3 linked regions of the Allobranchiibius huperziae genome follow. The protein of the gene in region 1 interacts with the protein of each later gene in a pairwise test. Links are inferred from orthologs where the notes say so. Each region holds a gene or a part of one and is shown in the gene's direction. Other genes may lie near its edges.

Evidence for each region.
Region 2: the proteins of dnaN (region 1) and dnaE interact in binary tests that used the Escherichia coli proteins (3 or more experiments, as listed by UniProt). The link is inferred for Allobranchiibius huperziae from one-to-one orthologs.
Region 3: the proteins of dnaN (region 1) and rpe interact in binary tests that used the Escherichia coli proteins (3 or more experiments, as listed by UniProt). The link is inferred for Allobranchiibius huperziae from one-to-one orthologs.

What each region holds. Positions count from the first base shown.
Region 1 is NZ_JACCFW010000001.1:3,460,016-3,465,008, forward strand. The notes cover bases 599-3,485. They hold dnaN (DNA polymerase III subunit beta), read left to right. Parts: upstream 599-1,420; coding sequence 1,421-2,551; downstream 2,552-3,485. Other genes in these bases: dnaA (chromosomal replication initiator protein DnaA), read left to right, coding at 599-789; gnd (phosphogluconate dehydrogenase (NAD(+)-dependent, decarboxylating)), read left to right, coding at 2,777-3,485. Also shown: more of dnaA, read left to right, coding at 1-598; more of gnd, read left to right, coding at 3,486-3,685; DNA replication/repair protein RecF, read left to right, coding at 3,778-4,993. UniProt on the Escherichia coli protein: Confers DNA tethering and processivity to DNA polymerases and other proteins. Acts as a clamp, forming a ring around DNA (a reaction catalyzed by the clamp-loading complex) which diffuses in an ATP-independent manner freely and bidirectionally along dsDNA.
Region 2 is NZ_JACCFW010000001.1:2,199,466-2,205,647, reverse strand. What follows is about bases 973-5,048. They hold dnaE (DNA polymerase III subunit alpha), read left to right. Parts: upstream 973-1,281; coding sequence 1,282-4,848; downstream 4,849-5,048. Other genes in these bases: HNR15_RS10370 (S9 family peptidase), read left to right, coding at 4,850-5,048; HNR15_RS10380 (DUF1643 domain-containing protein), read left to right, coding at 973-1,081. Outside these bases: HNR15_RS10385 (RluA family pseudouridine synthase), read left to right, coding at 1-501; more of HNR15_RS10380, read left to right, coding at 560-972; more of HNR15_RS10370, read left to right, coding at 5,049-6,182. UniProt on the Escherichia coli protein: DNA polymerase III is a complex, multichain enzyme responsible for most of the replicative synthesis in bacteria. This DNA polymerase also exhibits 3' to 5' exonuclease activity. The alpha chain is the DNA polymerase catalytic subunit.
Region 3 is NZ_JACCFW010000001.1:1,528,341-1,533,351, forward strand. Bases 973-3,877 are described here. They hold rpe (ribulose-phosphate 3-epimerase), read left to right. Parts: upstream 973-2,050; coding sequence 2,051-2,704; downstream 2,705-3,877. Other genes in these bases: HNR15_RS07285 (RsmB/NOP family class I SAM-dependent RNA methyltransferase), read left to right, coding at 973-2,039; ribD (bifunctional diaminohydroxyphosphoribosylaminopyrimidine deaminase/5-amino-6-(5-phosphoribosylamino)uracil reductase RibD), read left to right, coding at 3,090-3,877. In the rest of the region: fmt (methionyl-tRNA formyltransferase), read left to right, coding at 1-531; more of HNR15_RS07285, read left to right, coding at 528-972; more of ribD, read left to right, coding at 3,878-4,106; HNR15_RS07300 (riboflavin synthase), read left to right, coding at 4,107-4,730; HNR15_RS07305 (nicotinamide mononucleotide transporter family protein), read left to right, coding at 4,727-5,011. UniProt on the Escherichia coli protein: Catalyzes the reversible epimerization of D-ribulose 5-phosphate to D-xylulose 5-phosphate.

The sequences.
Region 1 (4,993 bases):
TTCATCAACTCCATCCGCGACGACAACGCCAGCCGCTTCCAGAAGCGCTACCGCGACGACGTCGACGTGCTGCTCATCGACGACGTGCAGTTCCTGCAGGGCAAGGAGAGCACCCAGGAGGAGTTCTTCCACACCTTCAACTCGCTGCACAACGGCGAGAAGCAGATCGTGCTGACCAGTGACCAGCCGCCGAAGCTGCTGAGCGGGCTGGAGGATCGGATGCGGTCCCGGTTCGAGTGGGGCCTCACCACCGATGTGAAGCCGCCGGACCTCGAGACGCGTATCGCGATCCTTCGCAAGAAGGCCATCGCGGACAAGATGGGGATCCCCGACGAGGTGCTGAGCCTGATCGCCAGCAGGGTGCCGAGCAACATCCGCGAGCTCGAGGGCGCGCTGATCCGCGTCACGGCGTACGCGTCGGTGTCGGCCCAGGAGATCACCATGGAGCTGGCGACGCACGTCCTGAAGGACCTGATGCCGAGCGCCAACCCCGGCCAGATCGGGGTCTCCACGATCATGGCCAAGACGGCGGCGTACTTCGACCTCACCGTCGACGATCTGTGCGGCTCGTCCCGCAGTCGCACCCTGGTGAACGCCCGGCAGATCGCCATGTATCTGTGCCGTGAACTGACCGACCTGTCGCTGCCGAAAATTGGTCAACAATTCGGTGGGCGCGATCACACCACGGTGATGCACGCGGACCGTAAGATCCGTCAGCAGATGGGTGACCGGCGTCACCTGTACGACCAGATCAGTGAACTGACCCTTCAGATCCGCCGCGCCACCTGACGCTCCGTCCACACAGTTGTCCACCGTTTTCTGGGGATAACTATGTTTCTCGACCCCTCAGATGTGACCTACATCACCTGACGTGCGGTCCGGAGTCGATATTCCCCACCCCGTTGTCCCCACCCTGTGGATAAGTCTGTGGGTAGCGCCGTTCCGCGCAACACGCCGCGTCACCTCCGCCTCGCGCCGGTCCATCCACAATTCCCTGGGGAAAACAACGCCAAACGGTGGATCGCGGCCCTTCTGCAAGGCCCCGTCGGTGTACGACGTGTGAACAGCGCCCGACCGTCCACCGGACCCCCGGTTCATCCACATCCACCACCCCCAACCGGTCCACAGCCCCCGGCGACCTGGTTGCCGCTCGTTCCGGCGATTTCCTGTCGTTCTCCACAGCATCCACAACCGCTACTACGACGACTAACGATTTCTGGAGATCCTGTTGCGCCCCGACAGCTGGGGAGAACGACAAGAGCCACGGGACCCGGACCGAACAACATCGATGGACCGCTTCGGTTGGCGGGCGGGTCCCTGCCGACTAGGGTCGGTCTGCGCCAGACGACCGCTGCCTGAAGCGAGCGCCGTCGACGCATCCCTGCACCCGAACGAGCAGCTACTGAGGACGGTCCGTGTCGTGAAGCTCCAGGTCGAACGCGATGTGCTTGCCGAAGCGGTCACCTGGGCCGTACGCGGCCTGTCCACCCGCCCGCCCGTACCGGTCCTGGCCGGTGTGCTGCTGGAAGCCGCCGAGGACTCGCTCACGCTGAGCGCCTTCGACTACGAGGTCTCGGCCAAGGTCACCGTCCCCGCTCAGGTCGACGAGCCCGGCGAGACCCTGGTGATGGGCCGGCTGCTGTCGGAGATCTCCCGGTCGCTGCCGGCCAAGCCGGTCTCGCTGGCCGTCGACGGGTCCAAGCTGACGGTCTCCTGCGGGTCCAGCCGGTTCGCGCTGCAGCAGATGCCCACTGCGGACTACCCCACGCTGCCGATCTCTCCGGAGCCCAGCGGTTCGGTGCAGGGCGACATCTTCACCCAGGCGGTCGCGCAGGTCTCCATCGCGGCCGACCGCGGCGACACCCTGCCGATCCTGACCGGTGTCCGGATGGAGATCGAGGGCGACAAGCTGAGCCTGTTGGCCACCGACCGCTACCGGCTGGCCCTGCGCGAGCTCACCTGGAACCCCAGCACCGCGGACGCCTCGCACGTCGCGCTGATCCCCGCGCGCACGCTGTCGGACACCGCTCGCGCCCTCGGCGCGTCCGGCACGGTCGGCATCGCCCTCGGTCACGCGGCAGGCGGTGAGGGCCTCGTGGGGTTCGAGGCCGGTCGACGCCGCAGCACCAGCCGACTGCTGGACGGGGAGTACCCGAAGGTCACCGCCATCTTCCCGACGAGCGTGGACACCGTCGCGGTGCTCAACACCGCCACGCTGACCGAAGCCGTCAAGCGCGTAGCGCTGGTGGCCGAGCGCAACGCCGCCGTACGGCTGCGCTTCAGCGAGGGCCAGGTCGGCATCGAGGCCGGTCAGGGCGACGACGCCCAGGCCAGCGAGGCCGTGGAGTGCAACCTGCAGGGCCCGGAGCTGGAGATCGCCTTCAACCCGCAGTTCCTGCTCGACGGCCTGGGAGCCATCGGCACGTCGTACGCGCGGATGTCCTTCACCCAGCCCAGCCGCCCCGCGGTGCTGTCGGGGCAGGCCGAGGCGGACGGCGACGCTGACGAGAGCTACCGCTACGTGCTGATGCCGGTGCGCTTCGCGAGCTAGACCGTGCGCAGCGCAGGTTGTGAGCGAGCACAGCGAGCACGCGGCCGCAGCGGAGTACGGTCGCGGCTCGCGAACGAAGGAACAACGAGCTGAATCCGCGATTGTCAGCGGATCAGTGGCATCTGCGTCAGTAGGACGCTGACAACCGAGCGGGAGTAGCGTCGGGCCCGAGATCGGCTCGCGGATCCTGCGAGTACCTGACCACTGGCGAACAAGGAGTTGGACATGCAGATCGGCTTGATCGGGCTGGGCAAGATGGGCGGCAACATGCGCGACCGCATCCGTGCCGCAGGTCACGAGGTCGTCGGGTACGACACCGACCAGAAGATCAGTGACGCCAAGGACCTCAAGGATCTGGTCTCCAAGCTCTCGGCGCCACGGGTGGTGTGGGTGATGGTGCCCGCCGGCAAGGTCACCGACTCCGTGATCAACGACCTGTCCGACCTGCTCGAGGCCGGCGACCTCATCGTCGACGGTGGCAACAGCAAGTTCACCGACGACGAGCGGCACGCCCAGGAGCTGGACAGGAAGGGCATCGCCTTCGTCGACTGCGGTGTCTCCGGCGGCGTGTGGGGCAAGGAGGCCGGGTACGGCCTCATGTGCGGTGGCAGCGACAAGGACGTGGAGCGCGTCATGCCGATCTTCGACGCACTGCGCCCCGAGGGCCCACGCGACGAGGGCTGGGTGCACGCCGGCGACGTCGGCGCCGGGCACTACGTGAAGATGGTCCACAACGGCATCGAGTACGGGATGATGCAGGCGTACGCCGAGGGCTACGAGCTGCTCGCGGCCAAGGAGATCGTCAAGGACGTGCCCGCCGCGTTCAAGGCCTGGACCCGCGGGACCGTCGTGCGGTCGTGGCTGCAGGAACTGATGGCGACCGCCCTCGCCAAGGACCCCGGTTTCGACAAGATCTCCGGTTTCGTCAACGACTCCGGTGAGGGTCGGTGGACCGTGCAGGAGGCCGTGGAGTACGGCGTGCCCATGCCGGTCATCTCCGCCTCGCTCTTCGCCCGGTTCGTCTCCCGCCAGGACGACTCCCCCGCGATGCAGGCCGTGGCCGCCATGCGCAACGAGTTCGGCGGGCACCCGGTCACCCTCAAGGGCCAGAAGGGCATCGTCACCGACCACTGAGCCGTCACCCCATGAGGTTCTTCGGGGTCGGGTGAGCGGGTCGGGGATCGGGCGGCGCTCTGTCGTGGTGCCGTGCTCCTAGACTTCCCACGGTGTACCTGCGACGGCTGACTCTGACCGGATTCCGGTCCTACGAGCAGCTCGAGCTCGACTTCGAGCCCGGCGTCACGACGCTGGTCGGGCGCAACGGACAGGGCAAGACCAACCTGGTCGAGGCCGTCGGCTATCTCGCCACCCTCGGATCGCACCGGGTCGCGACAGACCACCCCCTGATCCGCGCCGGGGACGAGCAGGCTGTCGTCCGCGCGATCGTGGTGCGCGACGGGCGTGAGCAGAGCATCGAGATCGAGATCAACCCCGGGCGGGCCAACCGCGCACGCCTGGGTCGAGGGGCTGCCGTCCGTCCGCGCGACATCCTCGGCAGTCTGCGCACCGTGCTCTTCGCGCCGGAGGATCTAGCGCTGGTCAAAGGCGACCCGGCCGGCCGCCGCCGCTTCCTGGACGACCTTCTGGTGGCGCGCCAACCGCGCTGGGCCGCGGCGCGCTCGGACTACGACAAGATCCTCAAGCAGCGCAACGCGTTGCTGAAGAACGCCCGCACGTCCCGGAACGATGCGGCTCTGGCCGATTCGCTGCCGGTGTGGGACACCCACCTGGCCGCCACCGGGGCGAACCTGACCTATGCGCGGCTGCGGCTGTTGCGCGACCTCGCGCCGTACGTCGGGCAGGCCTACGACCAGGTCAGCGACAGCGTGTCAGGGGCCCGGATCGACTACCAGTCCTCGCTGTCCGGGTTGTCGCCCGCGGCCGACGGTGAGGTGCCGGGCGTCGAGGAGATCACCGCCGCGCTGCACACCGGCTTCGCCGAGCAGCGGTCCCGGGAGATCGAGCGTGGCATCACCCTGGTCGGCCCGCACCGCGACGACCTGGAGCTGACGCTGGGCGAGCTGCCCGCCAAGGGGTATGCCAGCCACGGGGAGTCCTGGTCGTTCGCCCTGGCGCTGCGGCTCGCGGGCTACCAGCTCCTGCGCGCCGACGTCGCGACCGATCCGGTGCTGGTGCTGGACGACGTGTTCGCCGAGCTCGACGTGGGTCGGCGCACTCGGCTGGCGACCCTGATCTCGGACTGCGAACAGGTGCTCATCACGGCCGCCGTTCGTGACGACGTACCACCGGAGCTCGCGGGTCGGCTCTACGACGTACGCCGGGGCGCGGTGACAGTGCCCGCATCCGGCCCGTCGGCTGGGCACGAGGTCGAGTTCGACGAGGCCGCTGACGAGGCCGCTGAGGAAGATCCGTCCGACGCCG
Region 2 (6,182 bases), 1.3 Mb from region 1 along the record:
AGCGGGCTGATGGTCGTCGCGAAGAGCGAGCGCGCTTACAGCGTGCTGAAGCAGGCGTTCCGCGACCGCACCGTCGACAAGACCTACCACGCGCTGGTGCAGGGTCTGCCCGACCCGCTCGAGGGCACCATCGACGCCCCGATCGGGCGGCACCCCGGGCACGACTACAAGTTCGCGGTGCTCGGGGCGGGGCGACCCAGCGTGACGCACTACGAACTGCTCGAGGCGTTCCGGTCGATGTCACTGCTCACGATCCACCTGGAGACCGGCCGCACCCACCAGATCCGGGTGCACTTCGCGGCGCTGCACCACCCGTGCGTGGGCGACCCGATGTACGGCGCCGACCCGACCATCGCCAAACGGCTGGGCCTGGCCCGTCAGTGGCTGCACGCGCGGGCGCTGGGGTTCATCCATCCGGGGTCGGGGGAGTACGTGACGTTCGAGAGCCCGTACCCGGCCGATCTGCAGCACGCGCTCGACCTGGTCCGCGCGGGAGACTGACCCCGCCCGTCCGGTCAGCCCACGCAGACCGTGAACCACGCACTCAGGACGGCTCAGCATGAGCGGCGACGACCTGTTCGCCTCGTCATCCGACGCGAGCATCTGCGGCTGCGGCCGGCACCGGTATCGGCTGTCCCGTCGCTGGGGATCGAAGGGCGGCCCGACAGCCACCTTCATCATGCTCAACCCGTCGACCGCCGACGCTGACGTCGATGACCCCACCATCCGCCGATGCATCGGCTTCGCCAGGCGCGAAGGCTGCACCGGGCTCGTCGTCGTCAACCTGTACGCCTGGCGCGCGACGAAGCCCGCGGACCTGTGGACCGCGGACGACCCCGTCGGCCCCGAGAACGACGAGGCGATCAGCGGCGCGCTGAGGCTCGCTCGCCTCCACGGTGGACCGGTCATCGCCGCATGGGGAGCCCACGCGCGCTCCGACCGGGTCGGGGCCGTCCGCGAGCTGACCAGGGGTGTCGTCGCCCTGACCTGTCTCGGCGTCACCGAAGGCGGGCACCCCCGCCACCCTCTGTATGTCCGCGGCGACCAACCCCTCGTGGAACTGCCGCACCCGTCACCCTGACCGGTTCGGCGTGGGTCGGATCGCCGACCGACGTCCTCGACCAACGACGGATTCGCCTCGTCGAGGACGCGGTGTCGGGCAGCGGTTGCGGGCACCGACCGCCACCCGCGCGAGTCCTCCGCCGAGTACCACGCGGCCCGTGCGCCCCACCGTGCGCGTCGGGGACCGGGGTGTCGGTAGACCGACCTAGACTCATCGCGATGTCTTCTTCGCCTGCCTCGAACTTCGTGCACCTGCACGTGCACACCGAGTACTCCACGCTGGACGGGGCGGCCAAGATCAAGCCGATGTTCGCCGAGGCGGAGCGGCTCGGGATGCCCGCCATCGCGATGTCGGACCACGGCAACATGTTCGGCGCCTACGAGTTCCAGCTGGCCGCGCAGAGCAGCCCCGTCCGGCCGATCATCGGCATCGAGGCCTACGTCGCACCCTCCACCCGGCACTCGCGCACCCAGGAGTTCTGGGCCGGCTCGCGCGACCGCGACGCCAACGTCGACGGCGAGGGCGGCAAGGACGTCTCCGGAGGCGGTCGCTACACCCACATGACCATGTGGGCGCAGGACGCGCGCGGGTTGCGCAACCTGTTCAAGCTGAGCTCGCTGGCCAGTTTCGAGGGCTACTACATGAAGCCCCGGATGGACCGGGAGCTGCTCGCCGAGCACGGCAGGGGCATCATCGCCACCACCGGCTGCCCCTCCGGTGAGGTGCAGACCCGGCTGCGGCTGGGTCAGTACGACGAGGCGATCGCGGCGGCATCGGCGTACCAGGACATCTTCGGTGCGACCAACTACTTCCTCGAGCTGATGGACCACGGGCTGTCGATCGAGCGGCAGGTGCGCGACGGCCTGCTGAAGATCGCCAGAGAGCTGCACATCCCGCTGCTCGCGACCAACGACAGCCACTACGTCACCGAGGACCAGGCCGACGCGCACGACAACCTGCTGTGCGTCGGAGTCGGCAAGAACAAGGACGATCCGCACCGCTTCAAGTTCAACGGGTCCGGCTACTACCTGAAGACCGCCGAGCAGATGCGCGAGCTCTTCGCCGAGCTGCCGGAGGCGTGCGACAACACCCTCGCCATCGCCGAGCGCATCGAGGACTACAGCGAGGTCTTCGCGCCCGTCGACCGGATGCCGCAGTTCCCCGACGTCCCCGAGGGCCAGACCCAGGCGGCGTACCTGCGCGAGCAGATCACCGTGGGTCTGAAGGAGCGGTACGGCGACGACCCCGGCCCAGAGGTGCTCGAGCGCATCGAGACCGAGATGGCCGTCATCGAACCGATGGGCTTCTCCTCCTACTTCCTCGTGGTCGCCGACATCTGCCGCTACGCGCGCGACAACGGCGTGCCGGTGGGCCCGGGACGAGGCTCGGCGACCGGGTCGATGGTGGCCTACCTGACTCGGATCACCGAGCTGGATCCGCTGGAGCACCAGCTGCTCTTCGAGCGCTTCCTCAACCCCGAGCGGATCAACCCGCCGGACGTCGACCTCGACTTCGATGACCGCCAGCGCGACAAGATGGTCCGCTACGTCACGACCAAGTACGGCGCCGAGTACACCGCGCAGGTCAACACCTTCAGCACCATCAAGGCCAAGGCCGCGGTCAAGGACGCCAACCGGATCCTGGGCTTCCCGTTCGCGCTCGGCGAGCAGATCAGCAAGGCCATGCCGCCGGACGTGATGGGCAAGGGCGTGCCGCTCACCGGCCTGTTCGATCCCAAGCACCCGCGGTACGCCGAGGCGACCGAGTTCCGGGCGCTCTACGAAGCGCAGCCCGAGGTCCGCAAGGTCGTCGACACCGGGCGTGGGCTGGAGGGGATGATCCGCGGCACCGGCGTGCACGCCGCCGCGGTGATCCTGTCGTCCGAGCCGCTGCTCGACCTCATCCCGATGCACCGCCGGGACAAGGACGGCACCATCATCGCCGGCTTCTCCTTCCCGCACTGCGAGGAGATGGGCCTGGTCAAGATGGACTTCCTGGGCCTGCGCAACCTCGGCATCATCGACCAGGCCCTCGGCAACATCGACACCAACCGCGGCGTGCACCTCACCACGGCCACCATCCCGCTGGAGGACGAGGCGACCTACCAGCTGCTGGCGCGCGGAGAGACCCTCGGTGTCTTCCAGCTCGACGGCGGGCCGATGCGCAGCCTGCTGCGCCTGATGGCACCGACCCGGTTCGAGGACATCGCGGCCGTGCTGGCGCTCTACCGACCCGGCCCGATGGCCGCCAACGCGCACATCAACTACGCCGAGCGCAAGAACGGCCGGCAGGCCATCACCCCGATCCACCCGGAGCTCAAGGACGCGCTCGAGCCGATCCTCGGCACGACGTACCACCTGCTCGTCTACCAGGAGCAGCTCATGGCCATCGCCCGCGAGCTCGCGGGCTACACCCTGGGCGGCGCCGACCTGCTGCGCCGGGCGATGGGTAAGAAGAAGATCGAGATCCTGGAGAAGGAGTTCGGCAACTTCGAGGCCGGCATGGTCGCCAGCGGCTACAGCGCCGAGGCGACCAAGGCGCTCTGGGACGTGATGCTGCCCTTCTCCGGGTACGCGTTCAACAAGAGCCACACCGCCGGGTACGGCCTCGTCTCGTACTGGACCGCCTACCTCAAGGCCAACTACCCGGCCGAGTACGCCGCCGCGCTGCTGACCAGCGTCGAGGGCGACAAGACCAAGATGGCCACCTACCTGGCCGACACCCGCAAGCTCGGCATCAAGGTGCTGCCACCGGACGTGAACGAGTCGGTCGCCGACTTCACCGCCGTCGGCACCGACATCCGCTTCGGGCTGGCCGCGATCCGCAACGTCGGCGGCAACGTCGTGGAGGCGATCGTCAAGGCGCGCGAGGAGAAGGGCCGCTTCGCCTCGTTCGAGGACTTCCTGCGCAAGGTGCCCGCCGTCGTCTGCAACAAGCGGACCATCGAATCGCTGGTCAAGGCAGGAGCGTTCGACGATCTGCAGCATCCGCGGCAGGGGCTGGTGCACATCCACGAGGCCTATGTCGACGCGGTCGCGGAGGAGAAGCGCTTCGAGGAGCGTGGGCAGGACTCCCTCTTCGGCGGGTTCGGCGACGAGGCCGCGATCGAGCTGGCGGCGCTGCCTGCGATCCCCGAGATCGAGTGGGACAAACCCACCCTGCTGGCGTTCGAGCGGGACATGCTGGGGCTCTACGTCTCCGATCACCCGCTCTTCGGGATCGAGCACATCCTGTCCCAGCACGCGGACATGTCGATCGCCCGTCTGCACGGCGAGGACGCACCCAAGGACGGCGCGCAGCTGACCATCGCCGGGCTGATCACGGGGATGCAGTTGAAGCGCAACAAGCGCGGTGAGCTGTGGGCGATCGCGACCGTGGAGGACCTCGAGGGCGCCATCGAGGTGATGTTCTTCGCGAAGACCTACATGACCGTGTCCACCATGCTCAACCCCGATGTGGTCTGCGTGATCAAGGGTCGCTTCCAGATGCGCGACGACGGCCCGCAGCTGATGGCCTCCGAGCTGACGCTGCCGGAGCTCAAGGGCGACGTACGCGGCCCGGTCGTGCTCACCATGCCCCTGGCGCGGGCCAACACCGGGCTCGCGCACAAACTGCGCACCGTGCTGGTCGAGCACCCCGGCGCCACCGAGGTGCATCTGAAACTGCATCAACCCGGTCGATCCGTCACCGTCAAGCTGGAGGACTCCTTGCGCGTCACCGCATCACCCGCTCTGTTCGGCGACCTCAAGGCGCTGCTCGGCCCGTCCTGCCTGGTAGGTGCATGAGATGGCACCCCACGAGGTCTCTGCACCCGTCGCCCGACGTACGCCGACGGTGCGCGAGCACCACGGCGACCGGTTTGAGGATCAGTGGGAGTGGTTGCGCGACAAGAACTCCCGCGAGGTCATTGCCCACCTGGAGGCGGAGAACGCCTACACGCAGGCGCGCACGGCGCACCTGCAGCCGCTCGTCGAGACCATCTTCGAGGAGATCCGCGGCCACGTCGTCGAGACCGACGTCGACGTGCCCGTGCGCAAGGGCGACTGGTGGTACTACTCGCGCACGGCGGAGGGTGCGCAGTACGCCGTGCACTGCCGCGCGCCCTACCTTCAGGGTGCAGCGCGCCCGGTGCCGGCCCCCGGCGCGCCCGTCGACGGGGAGGTCGTCCTGCTGGACGAGAACCACGAAGCCGGCGCACACGAGTTCTTCGAGCTGGGCGGCCTGGAGATCAGCCCCGACGGTCGCTTCCTGGCACTGCTGGTCGACGTCAGCGGTGACGAGCGCTACGACCTGCAGGTGCGTGACCTCGTCACCGGCGCGGTGCTCGACCAGAGCGTGCAGGATGCGCACTACGGGCTCGCGTGGTCCTTCGACGCGCGCACCGTCTTCTACATCCGCCACGACGACGCCTGGCGACCCCACCAGATCTGGCGTCACACCGTCGGCAGCGACCCGGCGGGGGACGTGCTGGTGCGCGAGGAGGCCGACCCGGAGTTCGGGATCGGCTTCGAGGTGTCGCGTGACGACCGCTGGCTGATCGTGGAGTCCGAGTCGCGCACCAGCAGTGAGGTGCTGCTGGGCGACCTGACCCGGCCCGACGCCGACCTGGTGATGGTCGAGCCTCGTGCAGCCGAGGTGGAGTACTCCGTCGAGGTCGACGGGGACCGGATCTTCATCGCGCACAACCTTCGTCGACCCGACTTCGACCTGGCCCAGGCTCCGTTGGCGACGCCCGGTCGGGCGCACTGGACCCCGGTCCTGCAGCTGGTGGACGACGAGCGGCTCGAGGGGGTCGACGCGTTCGCCGGCTTCGTAGCGGTGTCCCTGCGCTCCGGCGGCCTGCCGACCGTCCGGGTGCTGCCCAAGCACGGCGACGGGCTCGGCGACGCGGTGCACGTGCCGACCGACAGCCCGCTGGCCGTCGTACGCCTCGGTGCCAACGCCGAGTACGACGAGTCGACGCTGCGCCTGGCGATGGGCTCCTACCTGCTGCCCCCGAGCGTGCTGCAGTTCGACCCGGCGAGCGGTGACCTGCAGGTGCTCAAACAGCAGGAGGTGCCCGGATACACGCCGCAGGACTATCTGGAGGAGCGCCTCTGGGCCCGCGGCGACGACGGCA
Region 3 (5,011 bases), 1.9 Mb from region 1 along the record:
GCCACCACCTTCCTGCTGGAGGAGGGCATGGACACCGGCCCGATCCTCGGCACGATGACCGAGACCGTGCGGCCGCGGGACACCAGCGGCGACCTCCTCGAGCGGCTGGCGACGGCGGGCGCCGGGCTCCTGGTGGCCACGCTGGACACGCTGGCCCAGGGTGATCTCACGCCGATGCCGCAGCCCTCCGAAGGCGTCTCGCTCGCACCCAAGATCTCGGTCGAGGATGCCCGGATCCGGTGGCACGAGCCGGCGTTCGCCGTCGACCGCAGAGTCCGCGGAGTCACGCCGGCACCCGGTGCGTGGACCACGTTCCGGGAGGAGCGGCTCAAGGTGGGGCCGGTGAGCCTCCTCGACGAAGAGGTGCGCGACGCTCCCGGCGCGATCCGGGTGGGCAAGGCGGGTGTCGACGTCCAGACCGGCGCCGGAGCCGTGCGCCTCGGCACGGTGCAGCCCCAGGGCAGGAAGGCGATGCCGGCGGCAGACTGGGCACGCGGCTCCCGGATCGGCGAGGACGAGGTGCTCGGATGAGTGACGACGGCGGCGGCTACCGCGACGCGAAGGGGCGTCAGCGTCCCGCGGCGCGACGTCGCTCGAACGACGGTCGCTCGGCTCAGCGACCCACCGATCGGCGGCGTTCGGGTGACCCCGCCCGGCGCGTCGCCTGGCAGGTGACCCGCAACGTCGCGGACGGCGCGTACGCCAACCTCGACCTGCAGAAGCTGCTGCGCGAGGCCGGCCTGCACGGCCGGGACGCCGGTTTCGCGACCGAGCTGACCTACGGCGCGATCCGGATGCGCGGGCTTTACGACCCGATCATCGAGCGCTGCGCCGGCCGTCCGGTCGCGCAGATCGACGCACCGGTGCTCGACACGCTGCGGCTCGGTGCACACCAGCTGCTCGGCATGCGCGTGCCCGCGCATGCCGCGGCGTCCGAGACGGTGGCGCTGGCGCGCGAGGTCAATGGAGCGGGCGCCGCCGGCTTCGTCAACGCCGTACTACGCCGCGTCAGTGAACGCACCCGCGAGGAGTGGGTCGCCGAGGTCATCGCCGGCCGGGAACCGTTGGAGCGCCTGTCGATCGAACACTCCCACCCGATGTGGGTCGTTCGCGCGATGCGTGCCGCTCTGCTCGAGCGTGGCACGGCCACCTCCGACGACGTGGACGAGCAGCTGCTCGCGCTGCTGCAGGCCGACAACGCGCCACCCCTGGTGTCGCTGGTGGCAAGGCCCGGTCTGGCAACCGTGGAGGAGCTGGTCGCCGCGGGCGCTCACGCCTCCCAGCTGTCCCGGGTGGGCGCGGTGCTCGACGGAGGCGATCCGGCGCAGATCGACGCCGTACGCCGGATGCGTGCGGCCGTGCAGGACGAGGGCTCCCAGCTGCTCACCCTCGCGCTGGCCGAACCGGGTCTGGTCGAGGGGCGCGAACACCAGGAGTGGCTCGACCTGTGCGCCGGGCCGGGCGGCAAGACCGCACTGCTGGCGAACCTCGCGGCCGAACAGGGCGCTGTCGTCTTCGCCAACGAGGTCAGCGAGCACCGGACCACGTTGGTGCGCAAGTCACTACGCGCCACCCTCGAAGCAGGGATCGAGGTGATGATCGGCACCGGTGACGGGCGCGACCTGGGCGTCGAGGAGCCCGACACCTACGAGCGCGTGCTCGCCGACGTGCCCTGCACCGGTCTGGGCGCGCTGCGCCGCCGCCCGGAGGCGCGCTGGCGGCGTACGCCGTCCGACGTCACCCCGTTGGTGACGCTGCAGCGGCAGCTGCTGCTGTCGGCTCTCGCCACCACCCGGCCGGGCGGCGTCGTCGGCTACTCCACCTGCAGCCCGCACCTGGCCGAGACCTCTCAGCTGGTGGCATCGGTGGTGGAGCAGACGGGGGCCACTCTGCAGGACGCTCGCCCGCTCTTCCGCGACACCGCGGGCGCGCCGATCGAGCACCTGGGCAACGGTCCCGACGTGCAGCTGTGGCCTCACCTGCACGGCACCGACGCCATGTACTTCGCGCTGCTGCGTAAGCCGGAAACCCAGGACTGAGAGGACATTTCGTGCAGATCGCGCCGAGCATCCTGTCCGCCGACTTCGCCAACCTGCAGGCGGAGCTGCAGCGGATCTCCCATGCCGACTGGGCCCACGTCGACGTGATGGACGGGCATTTCGTGCCCAACCTGACGCTGGGCGCGCCGGTGGTGGAGGCGCTGGCCAAGGTCAGCCCGATCCCGCTGGACTGCCACCTGATGATCGATGACCCCGACCGTTGGGCCACGGACTACGCCGAGGCCGGCGCCGGCAGCGTCACCTTCCACATCGAGGCCGCGCACGACCCGGTGCGGCTCGCCCGCGCGATCCGCGCGGCCGGTGCGCGGGCGAGTGTGGCCATCAAGCCGGGCACGGAGTTCGCGCCGTACGAGGAACTGCTCGACGAGGTCGACATGGTGCTGGTGATGACCGTCGAGCCGGGGTTCGGCGGCCAGTCCTTCATGGCCGACCAGATGCCGAAGGTGGCGCAGGTGCGCGAGGCCGTCCGACGTCGCGGCGGCGAGATCTGGGTGCAGGTCGACGGGGGAGTCTCGACCGAGACCATCGAGCAGTGCGCCCGGGCCGGTGCCGACGTCTTCGTCGCGGGATCGGCCGTGTACGGCGCGGACGACGCGGCGGCGGCGATAGACCGCCTGCGCGAACTCGCCCAGAACTGCTGCTGATCGGCCGGCACCCGCGGTTGTCAGCGTCTTTCTGGTGCCGACGTCGGAGATCCGCTGACAACCGGTCCGCGGCGAGCGGCATGGTGACGCTGCGGTAACATCGCTGCAGAACGTGCTCCGGGGTCGGTGTAATTCCGAACCGGCGGTGACAGTCCGCGACCCGGTCCAGCTTCGATCAGTGGGCCGGTTGACCTGGTGGAATTCCGGGACCGACGGTGAAAGTCCGGATGGTAGGCAGCACGTGACCCGCTTCGGCGGGTCCGCGACACGCGTGTCGCGACGGAGCGCACCCTTTCGGGGGCTGCGTCCCGTCGCGGACCGCTATGTCGCCCATCGCCCTGGAGCCCGTGCCCGACCGGCCGGCCGACAGGAGTTGTGAAGCGCGATGGACACCCGATCCCGCGACGAGACCTTTCTGCTGCGCGCCCTCGAACTGGCGCAGCGCGGTCCGGCCGTCGACGCCAATCCTCGGGTGGGATGTGTTGTCGTCGCAGGCGATTCGGTCGTCGGGGAGGGATGGCACGACGGCGCCGGCACTGCGCACGCCGAGGTCATGGCCCTCGGCGCCGCAGGCGATCGGGCACGGGGAGCCACGGCGTACGCCACCCTCGAACCCTGTGCTCACGTCAGCCGCACCGGCCCGTGTGCCGAGGCGCTCGTCGAAGCCGGCGTACGCCGGGTCGTCTACGCCCAGTCCGACCCCAATCCCGCCGCCCGGGGTGGCGCCGCCGTGCTGCGCGACGCGGATGTCGAGGTGTCGGGCGGGCTCCTTGCAGCGGAGGCTGCCGCGCTCAACGCCCACTGGACCTTCGCCGTCGAGCACGAACGCCCCTACGTCACCTGGAAGTTCGCCGCCACCCTCGACGGGCGCAGTGCCGCGGCCGACGGCAGCAGCCGGTGGATCACCGGCGCGCAGGCCCGCGCCGACGTGCACCGACTGCGGGCCGGGGCGGGCGCTCTCGTGGTCGGCACCGGCACCGTCCTGGCCGACGACCCCGCACTGACGGTGCGTACGCCGGACGCGCCCCGCCGCCCGCCGACACGGGTGGTCGTGGGGGAGCGGGAGATCCCCGCCACCGCAATGGTGCTGGACGACGCCGCCCCCACGGTGCAACTGCACAGCCACGACCCGCACCTCGTGCTGAAACAGCTGCACGCGCAGGAGATTCGGCACGTGTGGCTCGAGGGCGGCCCCACCCTGGCGGCGGCCTTCCTACGGGCCGGGCTGGTCGACGAGGTCGTCGCCTACCTGGCGCCCGCGCTGCTCGGCGACGGCCCGACGGCGGTCGCCGGACTCGGCATCGGGTCCATCGACGGGATCCGCCGCTTTCAGCTGACCGAGGTCACCCGGCTCGGCGACGACCTGCGGCTACTGCTGCACCCGACGACGAAGGAAGCCTGAATGTTCACCGGCATCGTGGAGGAGCTCGGCTCGCTGGGATCGATCGAGCACGGCAGCGATTCGGCCGTCCTGCGCATCAACGGCGCGACCGTCGTGTCCGATGCGCGGCACGGCGCGTCCATCGCGGTCAACGGCGTGTGCCTGACCGTCGTCGACCACGACGAGCACGGGTTCACCGTCGACGTGATGGCCGAGACGCTGCGTCGCTCGAGCCTCGCCGGGATCGCGCCCGGCGACCCCGTCAACCTCGAGCGCGTGATGCCCGCCGACGGTCGCTTCGGCGGGCACATCGTGCAGGGCCACGTCGACGGCACCGCGCGCGTACTGGGTCGCGAGCCGGGGGACCGGTGGACCGTCGTACGGATCGAACTACCGCATCAGCTCTCGGCGTACGTCGTGGAGAAGGGGTCGATCACCGTCGACGGCGTATCCCTCACCGTGGCGTCCGTCGACGAGGACAGCTTCACCGTCTCGCTCATCCCCACGACCCTGGCGCTGACCACGCTGGGCCATCGCGCGGTCGGCGAGCCGGTCAATCTCGAGGTCGACATCCTCGCCAAGTACACCGAGCGCCTGCTCGCCGGACGCCTCGGCGCCCGGTCCGCCACCGAGGAGGACGCATGAGTTTCTTCCAGAACCTGTACGACGCGCACCTGACCATCTCCGGTCACGTGATCACCTGGCGCGAGATCGTCGGCAACCTCTTCGGCCTCGCGTCCGCGCTCGGCGGCATGCGCCGCAAGGTGTGGGCCTGGCCGATCGGCATCGTCGGCAACGCGCTGCTCTTCACGGTCTTCTTCGCGGTGGGCTTCACCGGTCACGGCGGCCAGGTGCTCTTCGGGCAGGCCGGGCGGCAGGTGTTCTTCATCCTCACCTCGGTCTACGGCTGGTGGGCATGGCGCCAG